One region of the Bradyrhizobium cedriense genome, then DNA from elsewhere that is predicted to be linked to it. Evidence: riboswitches for the same ligand, from Rfam matches in the RefSeq annotation. Region 1 holds a riboswitch; each other region holds the start of a gene.
What was found. A riboswitch is a leader RNA that binds a small molecule or an ion and turns the genes downstream of it on or off. The one in region 1 is predicted to bind glycine.
Positions count from the first base shown of each region.

Region 2: linked by a shared signal. The riboswitch ahead of gcvT (glycine cleavage system aminomethyltransferase GcvT) and the one ahead of ACYCVF_RS31695 (L-serine ammonia-lyase) in region 1 are both predicted to bind glycine.
Region 3: linked by a shared signal. The riboswitch ahead of ACYCVF_RS16640 (D-amino acid dehydrogenase) and the one ahead of ACYCVF_RS31695 (L-serine ammonia-lyase) in region 1 are both predicted to bind glycine.

Region 1 covers NZ_JBTSWB010000009.1:270,409-274,688, reverse strand. The annotation lists gene ACYCVF_RS31700 (LysR family transcriptional regulator) at 1-825, shown strand, start outside; gene ACYCVF_RS31695 (L-serine ammonia-lyase) at 935-2,362, opposite strand; glycine riboswitch at 2,472-2,560, opposite strand; gene ACYCVF_RS31690 (cupin domain-containing protein) at 2,677-3,354, opposite strand; gene ACYCVF_RS31685 (alcohol dehydrogenase) at 3,341-4,280, opposite strand, start outside.
Region 2 covers NZ_JBTSWB010000001.1:1,182,732-1,187,011, reverse strand. The annotation lists gene alaS (alanine--tRNA ligase) at 1-1,478, opposite strand, end outside; glycine riboswitch at 1,700-1,789, shown strand; gene gcvT (glycine cleavage system aminomethyltransferase GcvT) at 1,936-3,084, shown strand; gene gcvH (glycine cleavage system protein GcvH) at 3,095-3,463, shown strand; gene gcvP (aminomethyl-transferring glycine dehydrogenase) at 3,623-4,280, shown strand, end outside.
Region 3 covers NZ_JBTSWB010000003.1:1,008,202-1,012,481, reverse strand. The annotation lists gene ACYCVF_RS16645 (ABC transporter permease) at 1-11, opposite strand, end outside; gene ACYCVF_RS16640 (D-amino acid dehydrogenase) at 190-1,491, opposite strand; glycine riboswitch at 1,559-1,664, opposite strand; glycine riboswitch at 1,668-1,772, opposite strand; gene ACYCVF_RS16635 (M20/M25/M40 family metallo-hydrolase) at 1,974-3,104, opposite strand; gene ACYCVF_RS16630 (ABC transporter substrate-binding protein) at 3,374-4,280, shown strand, end outside.

The DNA.
Region 1 (4,280 bases):
CAGTCGGCGACCAGCGGGATTCTATCCAGGCTGCGTCAGCACTTCGAAGACGAGTTGCTGGTTCGGAACGGCCGCCGAATGGCTCTCACCCCTCTCGCAGAGGAATTGGTGGCGCCGCTCCGCGCCATCCTGACCGAAACGGAAAAACTCTTGGCAATGCGTACCTCGTTCGACCCAGCGACCTCCGAGCGACATTTTACGATCGCTTGCTCTGACTATGTCTGGGCAACTCTCATCGTCGATATCCTTGCCGAATTGCGCGCTGTCGCCCCCTCGGTGAATATATTCTACCAAGGTCCAAGCACCCGTTTTTTTCGCACCGAAATCGATTTCCTGATCGTCCCGGATCGATTCATGCTGGAAGATTGTCCGTTCGCCGCCCTCCCTTCGATCAGCTACGAATGTATCATATGGAAGGAGAATGAAAGTGTCGGGGATAGCTTGACGCTCGAACAGTTTCTCGAGATGCGTCACGCTCAGGCCTATAGCGAGCGAGCGACGTTCATAGAAGCTTGGTTCTTCAAGCAATTTGGCCGCGCTCCGCAGGCCGGCATAACGGCACCAAGCTTCACCCTGCTTCCGCAAGCCCTAATCGGGACCCAGTTCCTCGCGCTCATCCCCGCAGACCTGGCAGATCGGGCCGCGGCCACGCTGCCGATAAGGAAAGTGGAAGCTCCAATATCCCTCCCCCTCATGACCGACGTTCTTCAGTGGCGCATCTCGCATGAACGGGATCCCGGGCTGCAATGGCTGCGAACGCTCATTCTAGACGTTGCCCATCGACGACGGAATTCTCGACAGATTGGCTTCCCGTTTGCGGGGTGAAGAGGTAGTAGGTCCCGACCAACGGCGCTGCTCCGCCGAATGCGTCGCACGATAATGACATTGTCCGAAACGACCGTCTTGAAGAACGATTCCATCGGCTACCTCGCCTTCAGCAATCGACCACGTTGACGGCCAGGCCACCCAGACTCGTTTCCTTGTATTTGGCGCGCATGTCCTCCCCCGTCTGGCGCATCGTTTCAATGACGGCATCGAGGGACACATGATGTCGGCCATCACCATGCAAGGCGAGCATCGCTGCGTTAATCGCCTTGATCGCACCCATTGTGTTGCGCTCAATGCACGGGATCTGCACGAGGCCTCCGATCGGGTCACACGTGAGACCGAGATTATGCTCCATGCCGATTTCGGCGGCGTTCTCAATCTGCCGGTTGGTGCCGCCCAAGACGGCCACAAGACCTGCGGCCGCCATGGAGCAAGCGACGCCGACCTCGCCCTGACAACCCATTTCTGCGGCGGATATCGAAGCGTTTCGTTTGTAGAGCATACCGATCGCGGACGCCGTCAGGAGAAAGATGCGGGCTTTTGCCGGGTTCGGATCCGGGAAGAACATTTCGGAAAACTTCAGGACCGCGGGTATGACGCCGGCAGCTCCATTCGTCGGCGCGGTGACGACGCGCCCCCCGGCCGCGTTCTCTTCATTGACCGCGAGAGCAAAGAGGCTGACCCACTCCATCACGTGAAATGGGTGTGCAGCGCCGCCCTTCGACGTTGCCGTGAGTTTGCCGAACAGACCCGGCGCACGGCGCGGAACATTCAGGCCACCAGGCAGAATGCCTCCGTTGACACACCCGCGATCGATGCAGCGCATCATGGCGTCGCGCACGTTATCCAAGAATGCGTCGGTTTCAGTCTCCTCCCTATGCGATAGCTCGTTGGCAGCGACGATTTCGGCAATCGACAAGCCGGCACGCTCACCTACCGCAAGAAGCTCACGCGCTGTCGTGAATGGGTACGGCTCACATCCGGCGTTTCGAACAGCGGGATGGCTCGGTTGACCGCCTTCACACACGATCGCTCCACCACCAATAGAGTAATAGGTTTGGCGAAGCAGGACGCCCGTATCTGAATGCGCCGCGAATTTCATGCCATTTGAGTGCCCCGGCAGGAACTTCCCGGTGCAGAAGGCCAGGTGCTGACTCTCATCGAAGCCAATCGCATGGCGACCGCCAAGCATGACCTCGCAACGCGATCGGATCAGCCCGGCTATGATGGGTATAGCTTGGGGATCGACGGATTCTGGTAGCCAGCCTGACAGCCCCAGCAAAATAGCAATATCGGTGCGGTGACCTTTGCCAGTCAGCGCCAATGACCCGTAAAGCTCGACGACAACGGAGCGACAGCGCAACAGATCATCGCCCAAGCATTCGATGAATCGATGGGCGGCGCGCATCGGTCCAACGGTGTGCGAGCTAGATGGGCCGATTCCGATCGTGAAGAGATCGAGTGCACTGATCGGACCGGTTGGGCGCCGGGGCGACAAACTGGGCGTGGTGACTTGGTCGACATTTTTGGACATGGGCGCGCATCTCAATCCAGTGATTGATTTCAAATGCGCCCCATCTGTCTATTTGCCTGAGAGTATTATCCCGTCGGCGGGTGCCAAGGCACCTCTTTCCAGAGTTGTTGCGTCACCCGCGGTCCTTGTTGCCTGAGAGTTTCCGGGGCGGTTGCTCCTTCGGCGTCGGCCGAAGCCGATCTCTTCCGCAAGCGACGTCTTTAAGTACTCGACCTCCTGAGTCACGACATCAAATTCGTGGCTGCACCTCTCCAGTATTCTACTACGCAGCCCGGGTCAACAATTCCCACCTCATACCGATCTGCCGATCGCGTTCATGGCAGTCGGCCGACGTCCGGATGAAGCAGGGGAGCGTCCTTCAGCCAGATCTTCGCACCTTCCGCACCGGAGACAGCGCGCAGCTCCTGTCCGGCCGGCAAGCGGCTCCAGCTTTGCGAGATCAACGTCTGATCGCCGATCGACAAGCTGCCCGCGAGAACGAGCATTTCGAGCCCACGCGCGTTCTCGACGGTGATGGGACTACCGGGTAACCAGCTCTCGAAACGCACGTTTTCGAATCCGTCGTCGAACAATTCGATTGCGCTTCCCGCGCCCGATCTCAGATCGAGCGGACGACCCTCCGCGGGCCGCCGCACGATCTGCGCGCGATCGTCCGCGCGGAATTGCCAAAGGCGGACGAAGATCGTGCAACCGTCCTTCGATGCGGGAACGTGCGAGGTGCCGGGAGGATTGCGGAAGTAGCTGCCCGCCGGGTAATCGCCGTGTTCGTCCTGAAACACGCCATCGAGAACGACGATCTCCTCCCCGCCGCCATGCGTGTGGCGGGGGAACGCGCTGCGCGGGGCGTATCGTACGATCGACGTGGCGCGCGCCACCTCCTCGCCGATGCGAAACAGCATGCGCCGGTCGACGCCGGCCGCCGGGCTTGATGCCCATGGGAGTTGCGCGGCGTGAACGATCACAGGAAGGGTCAGGTCGTCATTGATGCGCATGGCTCTTCTCCGTCATGGTCAAGACCATTCTGAACTTTGCTTGGCCCGACCTCATCCGTGCCACCGCCGCCGCGGCGCCCTCCAATGGCATGATCTCGATGCGCGGGCGGACACCCGCGAGCACGCTGAAATCAAGCGTCCGTTCGTTCTCGAAAGGCGTGCCCGTGATCGATCCCAACACGCTGCGCTCGCCGCGAACGAGATGTCCTGCAGATACGGGCAGCGGGTCCTTTCCTGCGCCCAGCAGCACCAGCCTTCCCTGCGGCGCGAGCGCGCTCATGAGCGCCCCGACCGCCTGAACATCGCCTATCGTGGTAACGATCGCTCTGGCACCGCCCAAGCTCTGCAAACGGGAAACAACATCTTCCTTCTTCGCGTCGATGTAAACATGCGCACCCAAATCGAGCGCATCTTCCGCGATGTCTTCGCCCCGTCCGATAGCTACAACCCTGAAGCCCATCTTCCTCGCGTATTGAAGCGCGAGATGTCCAAGGCCACCGATTCCCTGCACCACCATCGTGTCGCCCGCTTCCGCACCCGATTTCTTGAGCGCGTTGAACGTTGCCATGCCCGCGCAAAGAAGCGGCGCGGCCTCTTCGGAGTGCAATTCGTCAGGCACCGAAACCAGCGCGCTCGCGCGGGCGATCATCATCTCCGCGTATCCGCCGTCGCACGACGATCCGACGACCGGCTGGTTGAGACAGAGCTGAAATTGACCCCGGCGGCACTCGACGCATTGGTTGCAGTGGCCGCCGAGCCTTCCGATGCCGACCCTCTGACCGATCGTCCAGATCGACGGCGCTCCAGCTCCCAACTCGGCGATGCGGCCCACGACTTCGTGACCGGGCACGCGGGCGGGGCGCATCTGCGGATCGGCGCGATCGATGTCGCCTGCGTCGGCGCCGCAGATCCCGCAGGCCTCGACA
Region 2 (4,280 bases), on a different contig from region 1:
TTGAGCACGATCGCGCCCGTCTCGCCGGACTTGAGGCTGGCAACGTCGTGGCCGTCCTTCACCAGCGCGGACACCACGCCTTCGGCGCTCTCGGTCTCGTAGCCGAGGAATTCGGTCGCACCCAGCTTCTCGCGCAGGGGGAACCAGATCGCCTCGGAAGCCGCTTCGCCAGAACCCTTCCAGGACTCGCGCGCCTTCACTTTTTGGCGCTCCATCGCATCCGTGAACGCCGCCTGGTCGACGCCGATGCCGCGCGACTTCAGCGCGTCCTGCGTCAGGTCCAGCGGGAAGCCGTAGGTGTCGTAGAGCGTGAAGGCAACGTCGCCGTCGAACATGTCGCCCTTCTTCAAGCCCGCGCTCTTCTCGTCGAGGATCGCGAGGCCGCGCGACAGCGTCTTGCGGAAGCGCGTCTCTTCCAGCCGCAGCGTTTCCTCGATCAGGTTCTCTGCGCGCATCAGGTCGGGATAGGCTTGGCCCATCTCGCGCACCAGCGCCCAGACCAGCCGATGCATCAGCGGCTCTTTCGCACCCAGCAACTGCGCATGACGCATGGCGCGGCGCATGATCCGGCGCAGCACGTAGCCGCGGCCCTCGTTCGAGGGCAGCACGCCGTCGGAGACGAGGAAGGCCGAGGAGCGCAGATGGTCGGCGATGACGCGGAACGAGGCCACGGTCTGCTCGTTCGGCCCGGTGCCGAGCGCGGACGCGGTCGCGTCGATCAGGTTCTTGAACAGGTCGGTCTCGAACACGCTCTCGACGCCCTGGAGGATGCAGGCCATGCGCTCCAGGCCCATGCCGGTGTCGATCGAGGGGCGCGGCAACGGCTGGCGCTCCTCCTTCGTCACCTGCTCGAACTGCATGAACACCAGATTCCAGAACTCGAGGAAGCGGTCGCCGTCCTCCTCCGGCGAGCCCGGAGGCCCGCCCCAGATGTGCTCGCCGCGGTCGATGAAGATCTCCGAGCACGGGCCGCACGGGCCGGTGTCGCCCATCGCCCAGAAATTGTCCGAGGTCGGGATGCGGATGATGCGGTCTTCGGAGAAGCCGGCGATCTTCTTCCACAGGCCCGCCGCCTCGTCGTCGGTGTGGTAGACCGTGACGAGCAGCTTGTCCTTCTTCAGCCCGAACTCGCTCGTGATCAGCTTCCAGGCGAGCTCGATCGCGCGCTCCTTGAAATAATCGCCGAACGAGAAATTGCCGAGCATCTCGAAGAAGGTGAGATGGCGCGCGGTGTAGCCGACATTGTCGAGGTCGTTGTGCTTGCCGCCGGCGCGCACGCATTTCTGCGAGGTGGTGGCGCGCTGATACGGCCGCTTCTCCACGCCGGTGAAGACGTTCTTAAACTGCACCATGCCGGCATTGGTGAACATCAAGGTGGGGTCGTTGCGCGGCACCAATGGCGAGGACGGCACGATCTCGTGGCCGTTCTCGGCAAAGAAGTTCAGAAAGGTCGACCTGATCTCGTTGACGCCGCTCATGTTCATCCAATCGGGTGTGCTTGGGCCCGCTTCTCGCCGTCCAAACCGGACGTTAAGGCTGATATCTGCGGGCCAAAGCGCTTTTAGACAAGGCCAGCTTCGCTGTCCAGAAACTGTGCAGAGAGATCAGAGGGTTGCCATATCGGCGCAATCCCGTTGATAGGACGAGCGGACGCGTTGACAGGCTTGGCTGGCCTGTGGTCTGTACCCATCTGTATCGTACGGCCACGTCGGGAGAGACCGGCTTTGCTAGCCGGCGCCGAAGGAGCAACCGCCCCGGAAACTCTCAGGCAAAAGGACCGCGTGGCTTTGACAGCATCTGGAAAGAGGCGCCGACGGGCCTAAGAACCCGGATGGCACCCGCCGACGGGATAATACTCTCAGGCACAGCGACAGATGGGGCTTCGACTGGTTGGCTCGGGGAATCGTCCCCGGGGAACCGCCGAGGGCCCCTGTCATGTCAGTACCCGACGACCAAAAATCTCTCCGACGTACCCCGCTCCACGCCCTGCATGTGTCCCTTGGCGGCAAGATGGTGCCGTTCGCGGGCTATGACATGCCCGTGCAGTACCCCGCGGGCGTGCTGAAGGAGCACCTCCATACGCGAGCCGCGGCCGGCCTGTTCGACGTCTCCCATATGGGCCAACTCGCGCTGCGGCCGAAGTCGGGCAAGGTCGAGGACGCCGCCCGCGCGCTGGAACGGCTGGTCCCGCAGGACATCGTGGCGATCGCACCTCACCGGCAGCGCTACGCCCAGTTCACCAATGCGGATGGCGGGATTCTCGACGATCTCATGGTCGCCAATTTCGGCGATCACCTTTTCCTGGTCGTCAACGCCGCCTGCAAGGACGCGGACGAGGCGCATCTGCGCGCGCACCTCGCGGTCGACTGCGTCATCGATTCCCTTGCCGACCGCGCGCTGATCGCGCTGCAGGGCCCGAAGGCGGAAGCGGCGCTGGCGAAATTGTGTGCAGAGGCGCCATCGATGAAGTTCATGGATGCCGGTCCGCATGAGGTGGCCGGCATCAAATGCTTCGTCTCGCGCTCCGGCTATACCGGCGAGGACGGGTTCGAGATCTCCGTTCCCGCTGCGGACGTCGAGCGGCTCACCAGGACGCTGCTCGAAAACCCGGACGTGCTGCCGATCGGCCTGGGCGCCCGCGACAGCCTGCGGCTGGAAGCCGGGCTTTGCCTCTACGGCCACGACATCGACACCGCGACCACGCCGGTCGAGGCCGCGCTGGAATGGTCGGTGCAGAAGAGCCGCCGCAGCGGCGGGATGCGGGCCGGCGGTTTTCCCGGCGCCGAGAAGATCCTCGCGCATTTCGATAACGGCGCGTCCCGCCGCCGCGTCGGCCTGCGTGCCGAAGGCCGCGCGCCGGTGCGCGAGGGCGCGCCGCTGTTTGCGGACGCATCCGCCGGCGAGCCGATCGGAAAGGTCACCTCGGGCGGTTTCGGCCCGAGCCTGAACGCGCCGGTCGCGATGGGCTACGTGCCCACGAACCTGAGCGCGCTCGGCACGAAGCTCTTCGCCGAGGTGCGCGGCCAGCGACTGCCGCTCGCAGTCGCCGCCATGCCCTTCGTGAAAAACACCTACAAACGCTGAGGACAAGACAATGACCACGACGCTGTACACCTCCGACCATGAATGGCTCGCGATCGACGGCGACGTCGCCACCGTCGGCATCACCGATTACGCCCAGCAGCAGCTCGGCGACGTCGTGTTCGTCGAATTGCCCAAGGTCGGCCGTTCGCTGAAGAAGTCGGAAGCCGCCGCCGTCGTCGAATCCGTGAAGGCCGCCTCCGACGTCTACGCGCCAGTCACAGGTGAGGTACTGGAGGCCAACGAGGCGCTCGCCGCCGAGCCGGCGCGGGTCAATTCGGATGCGCAGGGTGCGGCGTGGTTCTTCAAGATCAAGATTGCCGACAAGAGCGAACTCGGCGGCCTCATGGATGAAGCCGCCTACAAAGCGCATACGGCGTGAGGATATGAGCCGAGCCGTCTCAACATACTCACTGTCATCATCCGCGAAGGCGGATGATCCAGTACGCCGCGGCCTCTCGTTTCGAGCACTGGCGGCGGCGTTTACTGGATGCCCCGCCTTCGCGGGGCATGACAGCAACTCCTAAAGCGAGGACCCATGATGACCGCGCACCGCAAATCCAACGGCGACAACGCCGCCTCTTTCGTCCGCCGCCACATCGGCCCCTCGGCGCGCGATGTCACCGCTATGCTCGAAACCGTCGGCGCGAAAAGCGTCGACACGCTCATGGACGAGACGCTGCCGGCCTCGATCCGGCAGGCCGCTCCGCTCGACCTCGGCAAGCCGCTCGGCGAAACCGAGGCGATCGCGCACATGGCCGAGCTCGCGCGTCAGAACCAGGTCTTCACCTCGCTGATCGGCCAAGGCTATTCCGGCACCATCCTGCCCGCGGTGATCCAGCGCAACATCCTCGAGAACCCGGCCTGGTACACGGCCTACACGCCCTACCAGCCCGAGATCAGCCAGGGCCGGCTGGAGGCGCTGCTCAACTTCCAGACCATGATCTGCGACCTCACCGGGCTCGACGTCGCCAACGCCTCACTGCTCGACGAAGCCACCGCGGCGGCCGAAGCCATGGCGCTGGCGGAGCGGCACTCGCAGGTCAAGGCGAAGGCCTTCTTCGTCGACAAGGACGTGCATCCGCAGACGCTTGCCGTGATGCGCACCCGCGCCGAGCCGCTGGGCTGGGAGCTGATCGTCGGCGACCCCCTCACCGATCTCGGCCAGGCAGACGTGCTCGGCGCCCTGCTGCAGTATC
Region 3 (4,280 bases), on a different contig from region 1:
TAACCCAGCATACACTTATCTCCGGCTACGAAACGTGTGGAACCTCGAGGCTCCCATGAACTCTGTCGTGTCTATCATGCCTGTCACTTGAGCTGGAAAGGCCGCCCGGAGACGCCATGCTCTTAGGGCAAATTGTGTGCCAAGGGCTTCGCCGTAGCAAGAGGCCGGCATGTCTCCGATATCGACCACTCAGGATGCATGTCGCAGTTCACGCTCAACCCCAAGTGAAGGTACCGTCGGTGGAGCGTTGAGGCCGCGCCAGCCGTCGATGGTCTGGGCAATCATCTGCGCCGTCGCCGCCGACAGAGTCCAGCCGAGATGGCCGTGGCCGGTGTTGAAGAACACGCCCGGTATCCGCCCTGCGCGCACGACCGGCATCATGTTCGGCATCATCGGGCGCAGCCCGGCCCACGGCACGACGCGCGACGTTTCGACGGCGGGGAAGTTGTTGCGCACCCAGTCGATCAGGGGCTGCACGCGGTCGGCGCGGATGTCGCGGTTGAAGTCGTTGAATTCGGCGGTGCCGGCGACCCGAAAACGATCGGCGCCGAGCCGGCTGGTGACGATCTTGGCGGCCTCGTCGAGGAGGCTCACCGTCGGGGTGGCGTTACTGCTATCGGCGGTATCGAGCTGCACGGTGATCGAGTAGCCCTTCACCGGGTACACGTTGACGCGCTCGTCGAGCAGGGCGGCGAAGTGACGGCTCGCAACGCCCGCGCAGACCACGACGCCGTCCGCGTTCAGTGCGCCGCGCGCGGTCGCGACAGTATCGCTCGCGGCCAGATCGGCCCAGCCGATGACGAAGCCGCTGCCGGCACGTGCGATCGAATCGATATTGACCTCGTGGATGAAGTTCGCGCCACGCCGCTTGCAGGCTTCCGCCAGCCCGCGGGTGAACTTGTGGATATCGCCGGTCGCATCGGACGGCGTGAAGAAGCCGCCGTAATAGTCGTTGCGCAGTGTCGGCTCGATCGCGCGGATTTCCTCTGACGTCACCGGGCGGCGGTCGAGGCCGCCTTCCTGCAACAGCGCGTTGACGCGCAGACCGGATTCGAACCCGGCCTTGTCACGATAGATGTGGAGGATGCCGCGGCGTTCGAGATCGAAGTCGATCCCTTCGCGCGCCGCGATGTCGAACAGATGCCTGCGCGCTTCGATCGCGAGCCGCGTGGTCTCGATGGTGTTGGCGCGGTAGTTGCCGATGTTGGCGACGAACTCGCTCATCCACGAATATTTGTGCCAGTTCGGCCGCGGGTTCATCAGCAGCGGCGCGTCGCGCCGAAACATCCAGCGCAGACCCTTCAGGATCGTCGCCGTGCTGTTCCACACTTCGGCGTTCGAGGCGGAGAGCTGTCCGCCATTGGCGAAGGAGGTCTCCATCGCGGCGTAGCGGTGCTTGTCGAGCACCGTCACCTTGTAGCCGCGTTCGAGCAGGGCATAGGCGGTCGTGACGCCGGTGATGCCGGCGCCGATGATGGCGATATGGGTCATGATGAGGTTCGGGGCTCCCGTGTTTAGAGTCGGCTAACCGCCGGCCGAAGGCCGTTGGCGGCGCCCCATCTGTCACGGTTACCTGAGAGCTTGATCCGCTGCGGGTCTCGCAACGGACTATCCCCTTCGGTGGACGTCACGATTGCCTGAAATCGCGCCGCCTCTCTCCAGATCGTCCTGACGAAACGGTCCTTTTGCCTGAGAGTTTCCGGGGCGGTTGCTCCGTCGGCGCCGCAACGAACGCTGAAAGCCTTCGTCGCGATCTCTCCCGCATCGTCGCTTGGACGGCGGAGCAGTACGATACGCCTCATTTTTAGACAAGGCTAAATTTCGACCGCGACTGCCAACGCATTGTGCAGTGCGAAGTTGATTCAATTGCGTGTTGTTTCGGGCTGTCGTCCCGGGGCGATGCGAAGCATCGAACCCGGGACCTCGAGATTCCGGGTTCGATGCTATCGCATCGCCCCGGAATGACGAGCTCACTATTCCAGCGTCGCCAGCAATCCCGCCATCAAACGACCGCGCTCGACCAGGCTATCGACCTCGATGAACTCCTCCAGCGTGTGGCCGTTGCCGCCGCGCACGCCCAAGCCGTCGAGCGTCGGGATACCCATCGCACCCGTGAAATTGCCGTCGGAGCCGCCGCCGGAGCTCGCATGCGGGAGCTCGGCCCCGAGCGATTTGGCGATGCCCCGCGCCTTTTCATAGAGCGCCATGGTGCCGGCATCCGGCTCCCAAACCGGACGCGTCACGCCGCGCGTCACCTTGAAGGTGACGTCGTTGCTGGTGCCCGACAGCGCCAGCATTCTCTCGACGCCGCGGTCGAGATCGGCCTGGCGTTTGGCCATGGAGAGGGCCTCGCCCGTGGCCGTCGTGGCAACGCAATTGACCCATTGTCCGCCGTGGACGACGCCGACCGAGAAGGTACAGTCTTCCGTCGTCATCGCATCGATCGCGAGAATCTGGCGCGCCATTTCGCGGATCGCCGAACGTCCCGCCGACAGCGTCGCTCCGGCGTGGCTTGGCCGTCCGGTCGCCTCGAGATTGAAGCGTGCGATGGCGTAGCGTCCGGTGGTGACGCCGTTGTCAGCGCGGCCGGGCTCGGGCACCAGCACGTATTTATTGCGTGCGGCCTCCGCCTCGATGATGTCCCGCGTCGAAGGTGTGCCGACTTCCTCGTCCGGCGTGAACAGCACGGTGACCGGCAGCGGCGTGGTGAACGACGCGCGCGCGAGCTGCCGGATCGCTTCCAGCGAGAGGTAATTGCCGCCCTTCATGTCGTAGATGCCCGGGCCATAGCATCTGTTGCCCTCGCGCCGCCATTTCAGCTTCTCGATGGTGCCGACCGGATGAACGGTATCCATGTGTCCCGCGATCAGGATGCCCGGCTCGCCCTGCTTGGGATGGGGAAAGCGCGCGCGGATGACCCCGCCAAAGCCCTGGCGGCCAGCGATGCGCTCGATCGTCGCACCCATGATCGCCATATCCCGCGCTGCGATATCGAGCATGCGGTCCACGGCGCCGGCGTCCCAGGTCGGGCTTTCGCATTCGACCCAGCCGCGCAGGCCCTCGAGCATCGCCTCGGAATCAAAGGGAAGATTGGCAGGATTCATCTTAATGTCTCTCAAGCTTCGAAAGATGGAACGCGCATTGCATTGGCGCGGGGCAGGACGAGCGGAGGGTGTTGTAGAGCCAAACCGATCTTTGTGGAGCCCGTGCGCACGCCGCGAGGGCTTGCAACGAAACCGGATTGACGCGCTCGACACTGTCTGCAAGTCTCGAAAAGATAAAGGCATTGCATGAGGTTAGTTCGCCCAACGAACGAACCATATGCTCAACCAATAACCTGCCTTTGAACAGTTTCACGTCAGGAGAAGTTTCTATGTTCCACTTCATGCGCCGGGGGCCTCGCGCGTTCGCCTCCAAACTTGCGCTGTCGGTCGTCGCGTTGTCCACGGCGATGGCCGCGCCGGTATTTGCGGCGGGCAAGACCATCACGGCGGTGATGCATTCGGATCTGCGCATCATCGATCCGATCTTCACCACGGCCTACATCACGCGCGACCATGGCTACATGATCTACGACACCCTGGTGGCCCCGGATTCGACCTTCAAGATCCAGCCGCAGATGGCGGACTGGAAGATCTCCGACGACAAGCTCACCTACACCTTCACGCTGCGTGACGGTCTGAAGTGGCATGACGGCGCGCCGGTGACGGCGGAAGACTGCGTCGCCTCGCTGAAGCGCTGGGCCGCCGTCGACGGCATGGGCCAGAAGCTCATGGACTTCACCGCGAGCATCGAGGCGACCGACGCCAAGACGATCACGCTGAAGCTGAAGGAGCCCTACGGCCTGGTGCTCGATTCCATCGGCAAGCCGTCCTCGCGCGTCGCCTTCATGATGCCCAAGCGCCTCGCCGAGACGCCGCCGGACAAGCAGATCCCCGAGCAGATCGGCTCGGGTCCCTTCAAGTTCGTGCAGGGCGAATTCCAGCCCGGCGTGAAGGCGGTCTACGTCAAGAACACCGACTACGTGCCGCGCAAGGAGCCGGCGAGTTGGACCTCCGGCGGCAAGGTGGTGAAGGTCGACCGCGTCGAGTGGATCACCATGCCGGACTCGCAGACCGCGGTGAACGCGCTGCAGTCGGGCGACATCGACTTCATGGAGAACCTGCCCTACGACATGCTGCCGGTGCTGGAAGCGAACAAGGATCTCACGCTCGAGGTCTCGAACAAGTTCGGCTTCCAGACCCTCGGCCGCATGAACTTCCTGCATCCGCCATTCGACA